2 regions of the Caballeronia sp. INML2 genome follow, and region 2 is predicted to be linked to the other one. Evidence: riboswitches for the same ligand, from Rfam matches in the RefSeq annotation. Region 2 holds a riboswitch; the other holds the start of a gene.

Region 1 (7,551 bases), on a different contig from region 2:
CACGTAGCCCGCGAACACCGAATTCACGTGACGATCGGGCGCCGTGAACTGGTCGGAATCGAGCGTCTGATCGAGATGCTCGTAACCGGACAACAGCGTGTGCGCATCGGTGATCCTGAAATCGTTCTGCCACGTGTATTGCCGATTCTCCGAGTCGAAGCGGCTCGTATAGACGCCGTTCTGCTCGATATTCGCGCGATCCTGCCCCTGCGCGACCGTGAAGTGCGTGGTCCAGTTGTCGGTGATCCTGCCATTCGCGAACACCGACGCCGAACGCACGCGATCGTGCGCTTCGTTGATGTCGGATGGCTGGCCGTAGGCATCGTCGAAACTGTCGATGCCGTTCGATTGCATGAAGCGCACGCCCGCATCCCACTTGTCGCTGAACCGGTGGCGCAGCGTCGCCGCGACGCTCTCGTTCAGATAGCCGTTCGCGTTAGGATTCGCGCCGGGCGCGATCGCCGGATCGATCGACGAGAATCCATCGGTCTTTTCGCGTGACACGTTCAGGCTGAAGGTCGTGCGGCCGTCCTTGTCGAGCGCGCCGTTCACGCCCGCCGATTGACGCTGCGTGTGATAGCTGCCGTACTCGGCCTCGAAAGCGAAGCGCGGCGGATGCGGCTCGCCTTCCCTGGTGAAGATCTGCACGACCCCGCCAATCGCATTCGAGCCGTACAACGCCGATACATTGCCGTTCACGACCTCGACGCGCCCGATCTCATCGAGCATCAATTGCGATAGCTGCGCCGCGCCGAGCGACACCGATTCGACGCGCACGCCATCGATCAGAACGAGCGATTGCGACGACGCCGCGCCGCGTATGTAGACGCCCGAATTCGCGCCCGGTCCGCCGTTGCGCGTGACCTGCACGCCGGGCGCGAGCGCGACGAGGCCGAGCGCATCGTCGGCGTTGGCATCGGCGATGTCCTGTTCATCGAACGCCGATGTCTGCGGGATCGATTCGGCGAGCGGCTGCGGCGCGCGCGTCGCGGTGACGACGACTGGGGCAAGCGTTTGCGAGGCGCCGTCGGCGGCGTGCGCCGCGCCGGGGAGCGCCGAGCCGAAGACCGCTGCAACGAGCGCGACATGACGAGTGGGGCCGTTCTTGAGCGCGGCCTGTGGCAATACCATGAGTGAAGTTCCGTTTCGCATGAGCGCGACCCCGCTCCCCGCGAGGACGATGCGCGACGAACGCACTTGCGCATTGAGCGCCGATGCGTCGAACTCTGGCCGGTATCCGGGCTGACGACGGATCGTCTCGCCTTCCCGCGCATCGTGCGCAGTGGCGTCGACACGTTTCTTGCAGTGGATTCGAATAACAAACCCGGTGTGATGAAAATCCACACGTTTGCGCTGCAAAAACGCGCATGAGACGACTTGCAACTTGCGTTGCGGTCGCTTACCGTTGCGGGGGCAGCACAGGTTGGCTCATCCCGGGTGGGTCCCGGTCGGACTTCGGAGACTTCGCTCCCTGTTTCCCGTTTGACTGCATCCGCGAGATCCGCGAATGCGAGCACCAAAAAGTGCGGCAAGTGTAGGAGCGCGGGTTGGGGCCGTCAAGAAAACGGCACGGACAGAGTAGCGCGGCACATGACGAATCGAACGAGAATCGGCCGGCCTGTCCCCACGAGCGATGACCAGCGCTCGCCTTTTCTGCACACGAATGCATGGCGACATGCGCTTGATTCGAAGGATTAAGCGCGAGATCGCATGCTGTTACGTCTCGAAACGAGACAATTATCGGAAGCTCCGTTGAACCGCGCTAAAATGCGAGGTCTTTAGAGGACGCAGCACATGCTCAACGAACTCGAATCACTGTCAGGAAATATCGGCCGGCTGATCCAGATCAGCGAGCGCCACAATCAGGCGCGTCAGGCGCTGCAAGAACAACTCGAACAACTGCGCGCCGACTATGCGAACGTGCAGGCCGAACTTGCGCAAGTGCGTGAAGAGCGCGATACGCTGCAATCCGAACGCGACTCGCTCTCCGCGAAAATCGACGACGCGCAAGTACGCCTCAACGCCATTCTCGAAAAGCTGCCCCGCGCGAAGTCCGCGCAACATGCCGAATCCGACAATCAACTCGATCTCCTCGACGCCGATTCCCGGGAAGCACAGGAAGCGGAATTGCACGGCGAGCATCATCAAGGAGAGAAGGCATGACGACCACGCAGATCGAAGTATCCATTCTCGGGCAGCCGTATCGCCTCGCGTGCTCGCCGGAAACGGAAGGCGCATTGCGCGAAGCCGTCGCGCGCGTCGATGCCGAGATGAACAAGGTGCGTAATGCGAGCAGCGTGCGCGGCACGGATCGCATCGCGGTGATGGCAGCGCTTTCGCTGGCGTCGGAATTGCTTAAGCTGCAGGACAGCGTGCGTCACGGCGAGGCCTTCCCCGCCGAGGAAATCCGCCGCACGATGCATTCGATGAACGAACAACTGGGCGCGGTCATTGCGCAGTATGAAGCGCAGTGAGACGTCTGCGCGCTGAGTCAATCAGCACGCAATATCAATCGAAAAAAGAAACTGCCGATTTGCTCCCGAGAGGCTGCATAAGGCAAACGATTGGTGTAGAGTGACGGTTCCCTGCCTGGTTCGCCAAGGTCATATATTCCTTGAACCAATGCTACATTGGCACGGTTGCGGAACCTTGCAGCACGGGCGCGCGCGTCGCTAGTCCGATGTACCCGAAGTGTTGCTTACCGCGACCAATCTTGAACCCAGGTTCAGGATGCCGGCCTAGCGGCCGTGGCGGGGACCCATTCAAGAAACGGCATCGGTTTTTCCGATGCCGTTTTCATTTGCATCGACGATTTCCGCATAGCGAACCATCATGCGCTACTGGCTGATGAAGTCCGAACCGGACGAAGCGAGCATCGATCACCTCGCGCACGCGCCGAATAAAACCTTGCCGTGGACGGGCGTGCGCAACTATCAGGCGCGCAACTTCATGCGCGATCAGATGCAGCTCGGCGACGGTGTGCTTTTCTATCATTCGAGTTGTCCGGAGCCTGGCATCGCGGGCATCGCGAAAGTGTGCTCGACGGCGTATCCCGATCCCACTCAGTTCGATCCGAAGAGCGATTACTACGATCCCAAGTCCACGCAGGAAACGCCGCGCTGGATGCTCGTCGATGTCGAGTTCGTGAAGAAGACGCCGCTCATTTCTCTCGCCACGTTGCGCGAGCATGAGGCGCTCGCGGACATGCAGGTGCTCGCGCGCGGCAATCGCCTGTCGATCACGCCGGTAACAGAAGCGCAGTGGCGATTTATTACCGAACAACTCGTCTAACAAGGAACTTACGACACGAAGGCCGCGCCTAAATCCCGTCGCGAATCACGCGATATCCCGCGTTCGGAGTCCTTCGATGATCAACAAGAAAACCGCTGCCGCGCTCGCGCTCCTCGCGATGTCGGGCGCAGCGTTCACGCTTTCCCAAACGGCCGCCGCGCAAACGGTCATCACGCAGCCGCAGCCTTCAGGCGTGCTTTCTCTTTCGGCACAGGCAAGCGCGCAAGTGCCGCAGGATGTCGTCAACATCACGCTCTTCTACGAGCAGGAAGCGGCCGATCCCTCGTCTCTCACCAGTACGCTCAATCAGCGCGCCGAGGCCGCCTTGCGCGAAGCGAGGGGCGTCGACGGCGTGACCGCGAAGAGCGGCTCATTCACCGTGTATCCGGCAACGGACCGTGACGGCAAGATCTCCGCATGGCGAGGCCGCACGGAAGTCGTGCTCGAATCGCATGACTTCGCGGCGGCGTCGAAGCTCGCGGGCAAGATGAGCTCGTCGATGCAGGTAGGCAGCGTCGCGTTCTCGCTGTCGCCCGAGGCGCAGCGCGCGGCCGAGCAGAAGCTCGTCACGCAAGCCATCGATTCGTTCCGCAAGCAGGCGCAAGCCGCCGCGCAAGGGTTCGGCTACAGCAATTACACGATTCGGGAAGTGAACGTCGGACATAGCGGCGTTCAGCCGCGCCCGGTCATGATGATGCAATCGCGCGCGATGAGCGCCGATGCGAAGATGGCCGCCCCCATCGCGATGGAAGCCGGCACGACGACAGTGACCGTCGACGTCTCCGGTTCGGTGCAGATGGGGCGTTGAACGATGCGGGGCGTGCTGCCCCGCAAAGCTCAGGCTTTCGCGGATTCGGGCGGCAGGCGCAGATTGCGCTTGTACGCCCACACCATCACCAGCACGCCCACGATGATCATCGGCAGCGAGAGCCATTGGCCCATCGAGAGGCCGAGCGCGAGAAGGCCGAGATAGTCGTCCGGCTCACGCGCGAATTCCACAGTGAAGCGCGCCAGTCCATAACCGATCAGAAACAGCGCGGAGATCGCGCCGACGGGACGCTGCTTGCGCGAAAACGTCCAGATCACGATGAACAGCACGAGTCCTTCGAGCGCGATCTCGTACAGTTGCGACGGATGACGCGGCAGCATGTGATAGCGCTGGAAGATTTCCGTGAGATGGTATTGCGCGTCGAGTTGCGGATTCTTCGCAAGCCAGATCGCGTCGTCGTTCGTCGAGCTCTGGAAGAGCATCGCCCACGGCGCGTTCGGGCTCGTCACGCGGCCCCACAACTCGCCATTGATGAAGTTGCCGAGACGCCCCGCCGCAAGACCGAGCGGCACCATCGGCGCGACGAAATCCGTTACCTGCAGCCAGGTGCGCTTGCGGTGATACGCGAACAGCACCATCGCGAGCGTCACGCCGAGAAAGCCGCCGTGAAACGACATCCCGCCTTCCCACACCTTGAAGATGTCGAGCGGATGCGCCGCGTAATAGCTCGCCTTGTAGAAGATCACGTAGCCGATGCGCCCGCCGAGGATCGTGCCGAGGACGCCATAAAACAGCATGTCGTCGATGTCCTTGGCGGTCCAGCCCTGCGCCGCCACGTAAGGCAGGCGCAGACGCAGCCGGCCGATGACGATGGCCGATATGAACGCCACCAGATACATAAGGCCGTACCAGCGCACGGCGAGCGGTCCGAGATGAATCGCGACGGGATCGAAATTGGGATGTATGAGCATTCTGATGTGGGAGCTTGAGCGAACTACAAGGGCGAATCATACCGAACCCGCAGTTTCGGCCCGCGAACGAACGATCTCGATGAACCCCGCGAGCACCGGGCTCACTTCAGCCGCGCGCCAGACGAGGCCGGTTTCGACGAGCATCGCCGACGCGTTCAGCGGGCGCAGAGGACGATACACGACACCCGTGCGCCGCAGATGACGCAGCGAATGCGGCACGAGCGCCACGCCCATGCCGGCGGACACGAGGCTCACGATGGTCTGCATCTGGATCGCCTCCTGGCCGATGCGCGGCGTGAGGCCGGCCGCGCCGTAGCAGCCCATGATGATGTCATACAAACCCGGCGCGAGACGCCTCGGAAAGACGACGAGCGGCGCGGCGGCGAGATCGTGCAGATCGACGGGCGTATCGGCCCATTCGTCGGCGCCCTGCCCCAGGTCCTGCGCAGCATCGGCGGACATCGCAATGACGAGCGGCTCGCGCGCTACGGACACATACGAGAGCGACGTGGCATGGCGCGGCGGCAGCGGCGGAATTACCAGGCCCGCGTCGATGCGCCCGGCGACGAGTTCCTCGATCTGCACGTCGCTCGTCGCCTCGGTGAGTTGCAGCCGCACGCCGGGATAGCGCGCGCCGAACTCGCGCAGCAGCGCCGGCAAAAGGCCGTAATCGGCGGTGGAGACGAACGCGAGTGACAGCACGCCCGCCTCGCCGCGCGCGAGCGATTGCGCGAGCGGACGCAGCGCATCGGCGCTTGCAAGCAGGCGGCGGACTTCCGGCAGCAGGTCCTTGCCGACGGGCGTCAGCTCCACGGTCCGTTTCGTGCGCACGAAAAGCGCGACGCCGAGCGCGTCTTCCAGCGCGCGGATCGCCTGCGAGAGCGGCGGCTGCGTCATCGCGAGACGCGCGGCGGCGCGACCGAAGTGCATCTCTTCGGCGACCGTTACGAAGTAGCGCAACAGACGCAGTTCGATGGGCGGGTTTCTCTGCTCCATTGATATTCTTTGCGACCTAATAAGCCCTGAATAATATATTGGACAGACACATCGCAGGGGTTGCATGCTTGCTGCACTAGAGCAAAAACGTCCCCTCACGGAGCACATCATGGCCTTCAATCGTCGCTCGAAGCACATCACCCAGGGCGTCGCGCGTTCGCCCAATCGTTCGATGTATTACGCGCTCGGCTACAAGGAAGAAGACTTCGACAAGCCGATGATCGGCGTCGCGAACGGGCACTCGACCATCACGCCGTGCAACGCGGGCCTGCAGCGCCTCGCGGATGCCGCCGTCGAATCGATCAAAAAGTCGGATGCGAACCCGCAGATTTTCGGCACGCCGACGATCTCCGACGGCATGTCGATGGGCACCGAAGGCATGAAGTACTCGCTCGTGTCGCGCGAGGTGATCGCGGACTGCGTCGAAACCGCGGTGCAGGGCCAGTGGATGGACGGCGTCGTCGTGATCGGCGGTTGCGACAAGAACATGCCGGGCGGCATGATCGGCATGGCGCGCATGAACGTGCCGTCGATCTACGTGTACGGTGGCACGATCCGCCCCGGCAACTGGAAGGGCAAGGATCTTACGATCGTGTCGTCGTTCGAGGCGGTCGGCGAATTCACGGCGGGCCGCATGTCGGAAGAGGACTTCAAGGGCGTCGAAAAAAACGCGTGCCCGACGACCGGCTCGTGCGGCGGAATGTACACGGCGAACACGATGAGCTCGTCGTTCGAGGCGCTCGGCATGTCGCTGATGTACTCGTCGACGATGGCGAATCCCGACCAGGAGAAGGTCGACTCAGCCGCGGAATCGGCGCGCGTGCTCGTCGAGGCGGTGAAGAAGGATTTGAAGCCGCGCGACATCATCACGAAGAAGTCGATCGAAAACGCAGTCGCGCTGATCATGGCGACGGGCGGCTCGACCAACGCCGTGCTGCACTATCTGGCGATCGCACATGCCGCGGAAGTGGAATGGAGCATCGACGACTTCGAGCGCATGCGCAAGAAAGTGCCGGTCATCTGCGATCTGAAGCCGTCGGGCCAGTACGTCGCCACCGATCTGCACAAGGCCGGCGGCATCCCGCAAGTGCTGAGGATCCTGCTCGACGCAGGCCTTCTGCACGGCGACTGCATGACGATCACGGGGCGCACGATCGCCGAAGAACTGAAGGACGTGCCGGGCAAACCGCGTGCGGATCAGAAGGTCATCTTCCCGATCGAACAGGCGCTTTACAAGGAAGGGCATCTGGCGATCCTGCGCGGTAATCTCGCGGAGGACGGCGCGGTGGCGAAGATCACGGGCCTGAAGAATCCGGTCATCACCGGCCCCGCGCGCGTATTCAACGACGAGCAAAGCGCGATGGACGCGATCCTCGCCGACAAGATCAAGGCTGGCGATATTCTCGTGCTGCGCTATCTCGGCCCGGTCGGCGGCCCGGGCATGCCGGAGATGCTCGCGCCGACATCGGCGATCATCGGCAAGGGGCTGGGAGAATCGGTCGGCTTCATCACGGACGGGCGCTT
Region 2 (7,551 bases):
GCTGCGACGAGCGCGGCGCGTGCGGCCGGCGTCATCAGTTCCGCGCTGCCGGGGCCGAGTCCGATCACGGTCAGCGTGCCGCGCGCACGCCCGATCGATTGCGCGTCGATGGGCGCATCGCTTACGTGCAATGCGATGCGCGGCGCATCGCCGGCGTCGAATGGCGCGGCATCGCAAAAGCGCAGGGGCACATTCAAGGCATGCGCGGCGTCTTCCAGTGATCGCGTCGTCATGTAACGCACAGGCGCTGCCAGGGCCGCGAGCGCAAGCGGCGATAGTCCCTGCGCGCGCATGACCGCACGCATGCGTTCAGCGACATCGTCATCGGGCGATACATGCCCGATCCACGCGAGCACGCAACGCGGATGGATCACGAGATTGTCATCATCGTGCGCAGCGAAGGGCGTGATGCGCACGGCAAAACGCGCATGGTCGGCGCGGGGCAGGTCGGCATCGTCGAGCCAGGGCGCGTGGCCTTCGATGCGCGTGGCGTCGCCCGCGAGCAGACCGGACACGAAGCGCTTGCCTTGCTCGATATCCGCGAGGGCGTAACCTTCGGGCGGCGCGAGCAGACATTGACCGAAGCGCAGTTCGCCGCTCGTCGTGATCGCGGGCGCGACACCGAGCGCAGTGCCGATTTCGCGCGCCAGCACGTTCACGCCGCTCATGCCGCCGAGCAGCGGGACGACCGCGCTGCCATCCTGTGCAACGGCGAGCACGGGTGGTTCGGCGCCCTTGTCGGCAAGAGATGACGCGAGCGCGCGAATCACGATGCCCGCCGAGCACAGCGCGACGACCGGCGTGCCCGATGCATACAGCGCGCGCACGTGCGCCCCGAAGTCGTCATACGCGATGTCCGCGTTCACGCGGCGGGCGAGGCCATGCACGCGCGATTGCTGGAATTTCGCCTGAATGCGCCGCGCCGTGTCGAGCGCCCCCGCACCGAGCACGACGATCGCCATCGGCATGGAAGAGCTCACGCGCGCCATTTCTTCCCCGGCACGACGAGCAGCGAGAAATACGGCGACGCCATCGGATCGACTTCATCGAGCGGCACGATGCGTTGATTGGCCATCGTCGCGCGCTCGACGTATAGCGCGCGTTCATCGAGTCCGAGCTCGCTGAGAACGCGCCGCACCTTCTCGAAGTTGCGGCCGAGCTTCATGATGACGGCCGCGTCCGCCGCTTCGAGACGGCGCTTCAGATCGTCTTCCGGCAACACGCCCGACAGCACCGAGAGACTCTGGTTGCGATACACGAGCGGCACGCCCAGCACCGCGACGCCGCCGAGCATCGAGCATACGCCGGGCACCACATGCGCATCGAAGCGTCCGGCGAGACGGTCGTGCAGATACATGTACGAGCCGTAGAAGAACGGATCGCCTTCGCAGATCACCGCGACATCGCGCCCGGCTTCGAGATGACCGGAGATCGTGAGCGCGGCTTCGTCGTAGAACGCGCTGATGATCGTCTCGTAGCAGAGCGGCGGTTCGAGCGCCTCGGTCGTCACCGGATAGACGAGCGGCAGCCGCGTCTGCGTATCGTCGAGATGCGATTCGATGATGCCGAACGCATTGCCCTTCTTGCCCTTCGCGACGAAATAAGCGACTACGGGAGCTGACTTGAGCAAGCGCAGCGCCTTCAGCGTGATCAGCTCGGGATCGCCCGGGCCGACGCCCAATCCAAAGAGATGCCCGCGCATCATTCGGCCTCCGAAGCAAGTGCGTTCGCCGCCGCTGCCGCCATCGCGCTGCCGCCGCGGCGGCCGAGCAGGGCGACGAAGGGCACGCCGCGGCTATCGGCGGCGAGCATCGCCTTGGATTCCGCCGCGCCGATGAAACCGACCGGAAAGCCCAGGATGAGCGCGGGTTTCGGTGCGCCGGCATCGAGCATGTCGAGCAGATGAAAGAGCGCGGTGGGCGCATTGCCGATCGCCACGATCGCGCCTTCGAGATGCGGCCGCCACAACTCGAGCGCGGCGGCCGAGCGCGTGTTGTTCATCGCGCGGGCGCGTTCGGGAACCGATGGATCGCTCAACGTGCAGACGACACGGTTATCGGCGGGAAGCCGCGCGCGCGTGATGCCTTCGGCGACCATGCGCGCATCGCACAGGATCGGCGCGCCGGTTGCGAGCGCGCGTCGGCCGGCGATGCCCGCACCGCAAGAGAAGCGCAGATCGCTCACGATATCGACCATGCCGCACGCATGGATCAGGCGCACCGCGAGCTTTTCAAGATCGGCGGGAATGGCGGCGAGGTCGGCTTCGGCGCGGATCGTCGCAAAGGACTGGCGATAAATCTCCGCTCCGTCGCGGATGTAGTCAGGCATCGGCATGGCTCCGGGCGAGCCGTCCGGCCGCCTCTTCGATGGTCAGATCGTGCGCAACGGTTCGTGCGCCGCGATGTAGGTCATAGCGCCCCGGCGCGACTGCATAGAGCGTCACCGGGACCGGATGCGCCGCCGCGCACGAACGCTCGCAGCCGCTCAGATGCACTTCGCCTTCATCCGAAGGCAGAAGCGAAGCGAGGCGATGCGCGTCCGCTTTGGTGTCGGCGCGGCTTTTCGCGCAGCCTTCGGAGCCCGCGCACGCGATGAGGCGCGCGAGCGGTTCGCGCGGGTCGATCGCAAGGCCGAGCGCGTGAAGGCGCTGCAGTACGTCATGCGCGTCATGCGCAGCGATGCCGGGTATCAGCACGCTTTGCCACGGCGTCATCGTCAGGCGGCCTTCGGCTTGCGTGTCGGCGATATCGGCGAGGGCTTCGAGCGTGGTCGCGTCGAGGCGTCCGAGGGGTGTTTGCGCGCCTGCGTACCACGTCGCGCGAAACGGCTCCGCGTGGGCGCCGAGGCGCAGCGATGCATCGGCGGGTCCGCGTCGCCAGTTCTGAACGGCTGCATCGACATCGAATGCTTCGAGAAAGCGCGCGACGCCGATACGCGCGAGCAGATCGCGCATACGATGCTCTTCTGGCGTGGCCAGCGCGAGAAACCTGCGCAGCACGCCCGACACGAACGTCACCACATCGCTGCGATGAATCGCGCCGGACGGACGCTGCCGCATCGTGCCCGCGAAGCCGAACGCGAAGCGCGCGCCATCGTCGATTGCGCAAAGCCACAGGTCGTGTGGATGATCGAGCATCGCGAGGCGCTCGCCGGCATCGAGTTGCAGCGCGAACTTGGGCGAGAGCGCATGAAGCGATGCGTCGGCCTGCATCGCGTCGATGATCCGATCGGCGAGCGCGCGCGTGTCGTCGCTCGCGAGCGGACTGAGCATCACGTTGCGGATGTCGTCGGCGCCGGCCGTCGAGGGGCCGAGGCCCGCCTCGAGCGCAATGTCGATCAGCGCGGCGTGGGCGTCGTCGCGGATGCCGCGCAACTGCAGATTCGCGCGATTGGTCACCTCGATCACGCCGGAGCCGCATTCGCGCGCCGCCCGCGCAACGGCCCGCGCCGCGTGCGCGCTCGACACGCCGCCCGCCAGTCGCAGGCGCGCGAGGCCGCCGTCCCGCGCGGGCACGATGCGCATCAGGCCCGGGCACGCAAAAGCGCGCGGCGCGGTCGTGAGCGATGAGCGGTCGAATGAAGTCAAAAGCGTGACCCGTTGGGCTTCGCGCGTCATGAGCGAACCGGTACACCCCGCCCGGTCGGCGTCGCGCGAATGCGGTGAGTCGGCAGGTCTCTTGGCTGGCAGGTCTTCATTCGCGCCGGCCTTCCCGGTAGAAACCAGTGGCAGTGGAGCGCGGACTCGCTGCGTACAATTGCGGGGGCAGCCACAGTTTTCTGTGTTCCCTCTTAGGCCCTGGGTCTCTTCGACTCCGGGCACCGACGGACCTGTATTATGCCCGCTTTTATCGACCATCCAGGCGCTTCAGGGCCGCCGCCCGAAGCGCATTCCAAATCGCATGAAGGAGGCCGCGCATGTCGAACTGGCTGACCGTGGTAGGGATCGGCGAAGATGGCTGGCACGGCCTGTCCCGCGTCGCGCGCCGCGCGCTGCTCGACGCCCAGTCGATTCACGGCGGCGAGCGCCATCTCGCGTTGCTGCCGGCGCGCATTGCCGCGAGCCGTGTGCCGTGGCCTAAACCCTTTTCACTCGACGCCGTGCTCGCCGGACGCGGCGACGGCAAGACCCGCATATGCGTGCTCGCGAGCGGCGATCCGATGTGCTTTGGCGTCGGCGCGACGCTCGCGCGTGAAGTCGCCAACGGCGAAATGCGCGTCATTCCCGCGCCGTCGTCGCTGTCGTTCGCGGCGGCGCGTTTGCACTGGGCGCTGCAGGATGCCGTGTGCGTATCGCTTGTCGGGCGGCCGGTCGCGTCGCTGCTCGCGAGCCTGCATCGCGGCGTGCGTCTGCTCGTGCTGAGCGCCGACGGCGCGACGCCCGCCGCCGTGGCCGCGCTCCTGACCGCGCATGGCTTCGGCGCGAGCCGCATGACCGTCTTCGAGCATCTGGGCGGGGACGAGGAGCGCCGCATCGACGAACGTGCCGACGACTGGCGCGAGCCCCTCGTCGCCGCGCTCAATCTCGTCGCGATCGAATGCCGCACGCACGCCGGGCACGCGGGTCCGCCGCTCACGCCGGGCCTGCCCGACGACGCTTATCGTCACGACGGCCAGCTCACGAAGCGCGACGTGCGTGCCGTGACGCTCGCGCGCCTCGCGCCGCAACCGGGCGAACTCTTGTGGGATGTCGGCGCGGGTTGCGGCTCGATCGGTATCGAATGGATGCGCGCGCATGGCGCGTGCCGCGCGATTGCGATCGAAGCGAACGAAAGCCGGCAGCGTCTCATCGAGCACAACCGCGACGCGCTCGGCGTGCCCGCGCTGCAGCTCGTGAAGGGCGAGGCGCCCGACGCGCTCGACGGCCTGCCCGCGCCTGACGCCGTATTCATCGGCGGGGGATTGACGGTGCCGGGCGTGCTCGATGCGTGCTGGGCGCGCCTGCGTCAGGGCGGGCGGCTCGTCGCCAATGCAGTGACGCTGCAAAGCGAGGCGGCGCTCGTCGAATGGCGCGGGCGGCATGGCGGCGAGCTGACGCGCATCGGTGTCGCGCAGGCGGAGCCGCTCGGCAGCTTCGATACGTGGCGTCAGGCGCTGCCGATCACGCTGTTGCATGCGAGCAAGCCGTGACGAGTCATGCGTAAGGAAATGCCGGGAAACTCGAAGCGCGTGCTGCTGCTCGGCGGCACCGGCGACGCGCTCGCCATCGCGCGCGAACTGCCCGCCGCGCATGTCTACAGTCTCGCGGGCCTCGGGCGCGTGCCGGGCGACCTGACGTGCACGGTGCGCGTCGGCGGCTTCGGCGGCATCGACGGACTTGCCCGCTATCTGCGCGCGGAGAACATCGCGCTCGTCGTCGATGCGACGCATCCGTATGCCGCGCAGATGAGCCGTCACGCGCACGCCGCCTGTGCGCTCGCGGACGTGCCGCTCTGGGCGGTGCGACGTCCCGCGTGGCAGCCGCAGCCGGGCGACGACTGGCGCGATGCCGCCGACTGGCGCGAAATCGTGGCGCGTATCGCGGCATTTCAACGGCCGCTTTTCACGCTCGGGCGCGAGGCGCTCGCGCATCTGCATGAAATTCCCGCGTCGCAGCGCTGGACGGTTCGCTGTCTCGAAGCGCATCCGGGCAACGAACGCGCGAAGATCATCGACGCGCGCGGCCCGTTCGATCTCGAAGGCGAGCGCGCGCTGTTCGACGCGGCGGGCGTCGATGTGGTCGTCAGCAAGAACAGCGGCGGCCGCGCGACCGAAGCGAAGCTCGCCGTCGCGCGCGAACGCGGCTTGCCGGTCGTGATGCTCACGCGGCCGTCGCTGCCGGACGCGCACAGAACGTTCGACGACGCCGCGAGCGCGCGCGACGCGCTGCTGCGCTGGCTCGACTCAATCGACACATCGGAAACATGACGATCTATTTCATCGGCGCGGGGCCGGGCGATCCCGAACTCATCACCGTCAAGGGACAGCGGCTCATCCGCACGTGTCCCGTGATTCTCTATGCCGGCTCGCTCGTGCCGAAGGACGTGCTCGACGGGCATCGCGCGGCGAAGTGCATCGACACGGCCGAGCTCGACCTCGACGCCATCGTCGCGCTGTTGCAGGACGCGCACGCGAACGGGCAGGACGTGGCGCGCGTGCATTCCGGCGATCCGTCGCTCTACGGCGCGATCGGCGAGCAGATCCGCCGGCTCGACGCGCTCGCGATTCCCTACGAAGTCGTGCCGGGCGTGACGGCGACGGCGGCATCGGCGGCGGCGCTGAAGCGGGAACTGACGTTGCCGGGCATCTCGCAGACCGTGATCCTCACGCGCTACGCGACGAAAACGTCGATGCCGGAAGGGGAAAGTCTCGCGGATCTCGCACGTCATCGCGCGACCCTCGCGATCCATCTCGGCGTGCGGCATATCGAGCGCATCGTCGCGGACCTGGTGCCGCACTACGGCGCGGATTGTCCGGTGGCGGTCGTGTTTCGCGCGAGCTGGCCGGACGAGACGCGCATCGAAGGAACGCTCGCGGAGATTGCGTCGAAAGTACGTGCGGCGGGCGTGGAGCGCACGGCGATGATTCTCGTCGGCCGCGTGCTGGCCGCCGACGGCTTCGCGGATTCGACGCTCTACGCGAAGGACTGATCACGCCATGCGCGACCTCGACACCGTGTTCGACGCGCTCGCGAAATCGGCTTTCCGGCGGCGTTTCGCGCTCGGCGTGCGCGAGGGGAAATATCTGCGGGAAAAGGGCGTCGACACGGTGATCGCGCAGGCGCATGAGTTGATCGGCAAGCGGCTCGCGCCGCAAGCGCCGTTGAACGACGGCAAGCAGACGCCGTTTCGCGGGCATCCGGTGTTCATCGCGCAGCACGCGACGGCGACGTGCTGCCGTACGTGCCTCGCCAAGTGGCACGGCATCGCGGCAGGCAAGGCGCTCGACGACGCCGGGCGACAACATGTCGTCGATGCGATCGCGCGCTGGCTGCGCGCGCAACCGCTGCCGGCTGCGAAGGACGCCGCGCCCGACAATCCGCAGCGCGAATTACCTTTCTGATGCGCCGTTCAGCGTGACTCGTCCGGCGGGCAGGACGATGGCGCAACAGGCGCTCCCGCGCACGGCGCCGGGTGAGCGCTAGCCGCGTTCGCGAGCAAGGGCGCCGTTCATCGCGGGCCCGGGGCTCGTCGTCCCCTCGCCCGGCGAGACAGCATGTTCAGCCCCTCGACCAGCGCCGAGAACGCCATCGCCGCGTAGATGTAGCCCTTCGGCACATGCGTGCCGAATCCTTCGGCGATCAGCGTCATCCCGATTACGAGCAGGAAGCCGAGCGCGAGCATCACGATCGTCGGATTGCGCTCGATGAAGCGCGACAGCGGGCCTGCGGCGAAGAGCATCACGGTCACGGCGGCGATCACCGCGACGAACATGATCGGAATGTGCTCGGTCATGCCGACCGCGGTCACGATGCTGTCGATGGAAAACACGAGGTCGAGCAGCAGGATCTGGCCGATCGCCGACAGCGGCGTCAGCGACTTGGCCGATTCGGCGCCGGCATGACCGTCGTCGTCG

The links. Region 2 has a riboswitch for cobalamin ahead of cobG (precorrin-3B synthase). Riboswitches for the same ligand answer to the same signal wherever they lie in the genome.
Region 1: it holds a riboswitch for cobalamin, as region 2 does, so the genes downstream of both, NCT32_RS03105 (TonB-dependent receptor domain-containing protein) here and cobG (precorrin-3B synthase) in region 2, are expected to answer to the same signal.

Annotation. Positions count from the first base shown of each region.
Region 1 covers NZ_JALQDH010000010.1:48,543-56,093, reverse strand. Annotated here, with positions in the region: gene NCT32_RS03105 (TonB-dependent receptor domain-containing protein) at 1-1,131, opposite strand, end outside; cobalamin riboswitch at 1,211-1,536, opposite strand; gene NCT32_RS03100 (hypothetical protein) at 1,795-2,163, shown strand; gene NCT32_RS03095 (cell division protein ZapA) at 2,160-2,474, shown strand; RNA gene ssrS (6S RNA) at 2,580-2,761, shown strand; gene NCT32_RS03085 (EVE domain-containing protein) at 2,833-3,291, shown strand; gene NCT32_RS03080 (SIMPL domain-containing protein) at 3,368-4,099, shown strand; gene lgt (prolipoprotein diacylglyceryl transferase) at 4,129-5,031, opposite strand; gene NCT32_RS03070 (LysR family transcriptional regulator) at 5,068-6,027, opposite strand; gene ilvD (dihydroxy-acid dehydratase) at 6,137-7,551, shown strand, end outside.
Region 2 covers NZ_JALQDH010000049.1:54,374-61,924, reverse strand. Annotated here, with positions in the region: gene cobJ (precorrin-3B C(17)-methyltransferase) at 1-989, opposite strand, end outside; gene NCT32_RS18080 (precorrin-2 C(20)-methyltransferase) at 977-1,705, opposite strand; gene NCT32_RS18075 (precorrin-8X methylmutase) at 1,702-2,328, opposite strand; gene cobG (precorrin-3B synthase) at 2,321-3,616, opposite strand; cobalamin riboswitch at 3,650-3,839, opposite strand; gene NCT32_RS18065 (bifunctional cobalt-precorrin-7 (C(5))-methyltransferase/cobalt-precorrin-6B (C(15))-methyltransferase) at 3,916-5,127, shown strand; gene NCT32_RS18060 (cobalt-precorrin-6A reductase) at 5,146-5,904, shown strand; gene cobM (precorrin-4 C(11)-methyltransferase) at 5,901-6,626, shown strand; gene NCT32_RS18050 (DUF4186 domain-containing protein) at 6,634-7,038, shown strand; gene NCT32_RS18045 (TerC family protein) at 7,146-7,551, opposite strand, start outside.